DNA from 2 places in the Idiomarina sp. Sol25 genome. Region 1 is predicted to be linked to the other one. Evidence: predicted binding sites of a transcription regulator. Region 1 holds the regulator's gene; the other holds the start of a gene.
What was found. Region 1 encodes sigma-54, which starts transcription at its own class of promoters, with help from an activator protein. Its sites were predicted from a motif close to GTTGGCACGNNNNTNGNNT; they were not measured.

Region 1 (3,145 bases):
TGCTTTGAATCGGCGAAAAGCTCACCGCCATTCACGTGCAGCGTAGCTTCCGCTTTTTGAATCGTTTTTTCAACGTTTAGGATGACGTGAACATTCGTTATATGGTCAAAATGTCTTTCCAGCTTGGCAAATTTTGTGTCCACGTAGTCACGCAGAGCTTCGGTAATATCGATGTGATGACCGGTCAAATTAATTTGCATAACGTCTTCCTTCTGCAGTTAACAAAGTTATAAAAGACTTTTGCGTTGGCTCGATGATGGAATGTTCAACGATTCCCGATACTTCGCAATTGTCCTTCTTGCTACTTGGATACCCTGTTCGGCTATCAGTTCAGCAATCTTACTGTCGCTTAATGGTTTACTGCGATTTTCAGCAGCGACCATCTTCTTAATTAAAGCACGTATTGCCGTGCTTGAACACTCACCACCGCCCTCTGTACTGACATGGCTTGAGAAAAAATATTTCAACTCAAATACACCACTTGGGCAGTGTAAGTATTTTTGTGTCGTTACGCGTGAAATCGTACTTTCATGCATATCGACAGTTTCAGCAACATCGTTCAGTACCATAGGCTTCATAGCCTCTTCACCATGCTCAAAAAAGCCTTGCTGGCGCTGTACTATGCAATTAGCCACCTTCAGCAGCGTATCATTCCTGCTCTCCAGGCTTTTTATGAACCAGCGAGCTTCTTGCGTATGGTTCTTTATGTACTGGCTGTCGGCTACTGACTTTGCCGCTTTACTTAAGGCGGCGTATTCTTCGTTCACTTTTAATTTAGGTACGCTGTCGGGGTTTAATTCGACCATCCAGCGACCATTTTTTTTAGTAACGGCCACGTCAGGAATAACATATTCAACAGGTTGCTGTGCAACTTGCTCGCCCGGATGCGGATGCAATTGTTGAATTAATCGCATAGTCTGGCGTAAATCGTCTTCCGATAACTTCAGTTTACGCTGAATAGTGCGAAAATCGCGACTGCCGAGTAAGTCCATATGTTCAGTCACTAAGCATAAAGCAACCTGCTTGTATTCAGTGTCGTCGCTCAGTTGCCGCAATTGAATGGCAAGGCACTCACTGACACTGCGAGCGCCGACACCAATTGGATCAAAATGCTGAATACGCTTTAGCACCATGCAAACTTCTTCTGCTTCTACTTCGGGCAGACGCACGGCTTCAATAATTTCATCAACATCGACCATTAGGTAGCCGTTGTCGTCTATGGCCTCGATAATGGCTTCCGCTATGGCGGTGTCTTCTTCTGAGAAATGAGAAAGTTGCATCTGCCAGAGTAGGTGATCCTGCAGAGATTCGCTGGTAGAGCCCTGGTAGACTTCAAAATCGCCGTCAAAGGATTTCCCCGAAGAGGCTGCGCCGTTGGCAGGGGTATGACTGGAGTAGGTGTCGTCCCAACTGCTGTCGACCGGCAGTTCGTCAGGCATCTCCTGAGTTTTTATAACGTCGGATGTTTCCCGCTGACTGTCGTCCCTTTCCTCAATGTTGCGGGTTTCAGACTGGTCGGCGTCGTTACTAGTTTCACCTTCAACCTCCAGCAATGGATTACTGTCTAACGCATCCTGAATTTCTGACTGAAGATCGAGCGAGGAAAGCTGCAGCAGGCGGATAGCCTGTTGGAGTTGTGGCGTCATGGTCAGCTGCTGACCAATTTTTAGCTGCAGACTTTGCTTCATAATGACTGTCCCGGTATCACGTTATAGGGTGAACTGCTCACCGAGGTAAACGTCTCTAACCTGTTGATTCGATAATATACTTTCTGCATCGCCGCTGGCAATAAGCTCGCCATGACTGACAATATAAGCGTGTTCACAAACAGACAATGTTTCGCGAACATTGTGGTCAGTAATCAGTACACCAATACCACGTTGTTTCAAATGTTCAACAATCTTTTTAATATCAATAACCGAAATGGGATCCACCCCGGCAAAAGGCTCATCCAGCAAAATAAACGTAGGTTCCGCTGCCAGGGCACGGGCAATTTCGACCCGACGGCGTTCACCACCTGACAGGCTCATGCCCTGACTGTTTGCTATGTGCCCAATATGAAACTCTTCGAGCAAAGCATCAAGTTGCTCTTCACGTTCGTTGGTTGATAGTTCTTTACGAGTTTCCAGAATAGCCATCAGATTATCGCGCACGGTTAACTTCCGAAAAATGGAAGCCTCCTGCGGCAAATAGCCAATACCTCTGCGTGCCCGCTCATGCATTGGCAGCAAGGTAAGGTCATTGTCGTCCAGTAAAATTTGGCCTTTATCGCTATTAACCAAACCGACAATCATATAGAAGGTTGTGGTTTTGCCTGCGCCGTTGGGGCCCAGCAAACCAATAATCTGTCCTTGACTGACTTCCAGACTGACGTCTTTGACGACTTGTCGGCTTTTGTAGCTTTTGGCTAAATGTTTGACTCGTAAAGTTGCCATATTAAGGGTTCTCGTTATTTTTTTCGTCGGTGTCAGTTTTTGGTTTTGGCGTGAAAATAGTGATAACACGGCTGTCTTCTTCGCCTGAGCTGCTTGCCGTTACCGTTTGCTTATCCAAATCATAGGTAATTAAACTGCCGCTGGAGCTACTGCTGCCTTGAGATATGCGTGCGTCGCCTTTCAGCTCCAGTCGTTGTTCCGACTGAAAGTAGGTTATTTTTTTCGCTTCTGCGTTAATTTCATTACCATCTTCCAGCGTCTGGCTGTAAGTCGCAGGAGTACCTTCTGCAATAAAAATATCTGCTTGTTTGGCGCTCTCGCTGGCGGACGCTTCTAATCTGTCTGCGCGAATTAATAGGCTGCCCTGGCGAATAATAACGTTATCCGTCAAAACCAGACGATTATTTTTAATATCAAGCTCTTCTTTACTCGACTCTACTTCCATTGGCTGACTAAAGTCAGACTTACCCTGAGCCATAACCGCTGACGGTATTAAGGCAACCAGGATGAGTTTACTCAGCAGGCTGGAAAATCGTTTTAACATGTCTTTTTAGCTCCATTCGTTCAGCTTTCAGGTCCGCAGTCATGCCGTTACCCCGAATTAATAGTCGGGGTCCGTGAATGCTTACCGGATGTTCAGTGCTCATTGACTCACTTTTCAAATCAATAATCAGGTACTCGGTTAACACTTGTTTGATGCGAGTATCCGG
Region 2 (3,145 bases), on a different contig from region 1:
TTATGGTATTTATGTTGTGGTTCATTTTAAGGTGCTGACAACCCCCCGCGCCGACGGTAACGCAGGTTAAGTCTCTTGCGGAGAGTGGTCGGGGCGCGTAGCCAGCCAGCACCCGACCACAACCAGAACAACCCCGACAATTGCTTTTAACCACACCGGAACCTGCGGAACAAATAACCATAGCACCAGGTACCCGGTTGCCATCATGACTAAGGCGATTATCTTAGAGCGGCGTTTAATGACCCGGTGTTCGCGCCAGGCTTTTATGTCCGGGCCGTATTTAGGGTGGTTAAGCAGCCAGGCTTCAAGCCGGGGCCAGCCTTTACTAGCAGCCCACAATGCAGCAATGAGAAAAGGTACTGTGGGCATTACCGGCAGGGCAATGCCAATAAGTCCAAGCAATACAAAAAATAGCGCCAGAGCGCGCCACAATAACCGAATTAACAGCTCCCGCGTCACGACTTCATTCCTAATCGGCTGGCCATTTTGTGCAGGTTACTGGCATCCAGCTGCAGGTCTTTAGCGGCCTGGCTCCAGCTGTTGTTATGACGGCTCAAAGCCGCTTCTATCATCTTACGCTGAGTATAATTTACCGCTTCTTTCATCGACACGTTAGCCGGAGGTAAGTTGGTTCCTGCGGAGTTTTTTCCAGAGTCGGCGGTGGCTGACAAAGGCAGTTGCACATCCAGATCCAGCATGTCGGGTTCAATAGTGGCAATATCGGTTTTTTCCACTCCGTGGCTCAGTAGCTTAATAGCGGCCCGGCTTATAACATGTTCCAGTTCACGCACATTACCCGGCCACTGGTATTGTTGTATAGCAAGCTCAGCCTCCGGCGATAAGCGCAAAGCCCGCAACCCCAGACGAGCCCGGTTTAGCTCGAGAAAATGCCCGGCCAGAATAGACACATCGTCACCGCGCTCGCGTAATGGCGGAATTGGCAAAGGATAAACCGAAAGGCGGTGGTATAAATCAGCACGGAAAGTTTCATTACTGACTTGCTGGCGCAGGTTGCGGTTGGTGGCTGCTATAAGGCGAACATCTACTTTTCGGTATTTGTCAGAGCCTAAACGCTGAATTTCACCATTTTGCAGTACTCGCAGTAACTTGGCCTGTATGGATAAGGGCAGCTCGCCAACTTCATCCAGAAACAGCGTGCCGCCGTGAGCGACTTCAAAGCGTCCTGAACGATCGCTGGTTGCCCCGGAAAACGCCCCTTTTACGTGACCAAAAAGCTCGCTTTCTGCAAGTGACTCCGGCAGAGCCGCACAGTTCACATAAATAAGGGGTTTGTCGCTGCGTTGCGAGAGCAAGTGCAGTTCACGGGCAAACAGCTCTTTACCGACACCGGTCTCGCCCAGCAGCAACACGGGCAAATCGGCACTGGCAACTACCCGCAGTTCTTTGAGTACACTTTCAATGGCTTTGCTGTGCCCGATAATTTCCGATTCGTTTCTTTCTGTGGTTCCGGATTTTGGCATGGTGCGCTGCTGGCCTTGTCGCAGAGCCCTGACGTTTTGCTCCAGCTGGCCAATGCGAACGGCGGTCTCAACGAACAAGCTAAACTTTTGCAATTCAATCATTGAGTTGTCGGTAAAGGTTCCGGGATGCAGGGCGTCTAACGTCAGCACGCCCCAACACTTATTCTCCAGATACAAACTCATACCCATGCAGTCGTGAACGGGTAGCGCATCACCAGGCTGATCAGCGAGCAGTCCGTCGTAAGGGTCTGGTAATGAAGAGTCGTGCTCAAACCGCACGGGGTTACGAGAAGCCAGTAATGCTGCTAACCGGGGATGTTGTGCCACAACGAAGCGGCGGCCCAGGGCTTCGCGTACCAGTCCCTGAATAGCAACCGGTTGCAGCACTTCATTATCCAGCTTTAATAAAACCACTGCGCCGCAGTTAAAGTGGCTGCGCAAGGTGTTGACTAAATTTTGTAAACGAACGGCTGCAGGCTGCTCGGTAAGCAGGTCTGCTAATAGACTTTCTTGCAACATGGTTAAATTGACTGCCCAGGTTAAAAATACCCTTCTTGGTTGGGTTGATAGTACCGCGGCACCCCGGAGAGTCAATAATCCTAACGGGGTAGGAGCTGGCCTGTTTGTTGCAATCCTTACTGGAGTAAGAAACTTTATTTAGCAAACAGGAGTGACCATGAGTACTTTCGATGACCGTTTACAGACTGCCGAGCAACAATGGCAGGACGCTTCACCCAAGCATTTGATAGAGCATATTTATCTGCGTTTTCATCAGCGCCATCGCGAACAGCTTCCTGAGTTAAAGCAATTGGCCATGCGCGTTGAAGCCGTTCATGGTGATCACCCCGAAGCCCCGGTTGGTCTGACTGAACACCTGGATAATCTGATGCAGGAGCTGGAAAGCCACATGACAAAAGAAGAGCAAATTCTGTTTCCTTTGCTGTCACGTGGTGTTTATCCGGGCGGGCCAATTTCAGTAATGGAAAGCGAACACGTTCAGCATGAGGGGGAGCTTAATAGAATTGATGAACTGACCAACAACTTAACGTTGCCGGAAGGCGCCTGTGGTACCTGGACAGCTCTTTATAAAGGCTTAAAAGAGCTGCAGGATGACTTGCACGAGCATATTCACCTGGAAAACAACCTGCTTTTTGTCGAAAAGAAAGCATCGCCACCTGAGCACGGTAAAGACTTTTGTTGTGGTTCGTGTCAGTAACCCTGCTTAAAGTACATCACCTTTTCTAAATATCGGCGGCTCTCCGACAACGGATGCTTAGACGTTAAGTCCCGGTAAACAATGCCGGGCTGACTTCGGTTTATAATTTGAACTGCGTTGCTGCGGTTGGAGGAAAAGGTTTCCAGCACATTACCTGCGCCACCGTTGTACGCTGAAACAATTGCGTATTCGCGACTGCGCGGATGTTGCACACCTTTTAGGTACTGGGTGTTCAAAATGTGCAAATAGGCACTGCCAATATCAATGTTCTGAGCCGGATCGAACAATTGTTGAGACGTGGGCTGTCCGGGAATTTTACGAACACGCTCAAACACGTCACGTCCGGCGGTCGATGCCACTACCTGCATTAAGCCGTAAGCGTTAGCGTGGCTCACCGCATAAGGATTAAAGCTACTTTCGGTTTCAATAATGGCATAAATAAGCTCAG

Region 2: the regulator sigma-54 is predicted to act here: its motif matches at 2,095-2,113, upstream of Q5L94_RS09120 (hemerythrin domain-containing protein).

The regions. Positions count from the first base shown of each region.
Region 1 covers NZ_JAUPEW010000004.1:45,438-48,582, forward strand. The annotation lists gene hpf (ribosome hibernation promoting factor) at 1-200, opposite strand, end outside; gene Q5L94_RS07510 (RNA polymerase factor sigma-54) at 228-1,688, opposite strand; gene lptB (LPS export ABC transporter ATP-binding protein) at 1,710-2,435, opposite strand; gene lptA (lipopolysaccharide transport periplasmic protein LptA) at 2,437-2,979, opposite strand; gene lptC (LPS export ABC transporter periplasmic protein LptC) at 2,948-3,145, opposite strand, start outside.
Region 2 covers NZ_JAUPEW010000005.1:135,081-138,225, forward strand. The annotation lists gene Q5L94_RS09105 (NnrS family protein) at 1-70, shown strand, start outside; gene Q5L94_RS09110 (YbaN family protein) at 67-459, opposite strand; gene norR (nitric oxide reductase transcriptional regulator NorR) at 456-2,000, opposite strand; gene Q5L94_RS09120 (hemerythrin domain-containing protein) at 2,158-2,697, shown strand; gene Q5L94_RS09125 (murein transglycosylase domain-containing protein) at 2,691-3,145, opposite strand, start outside.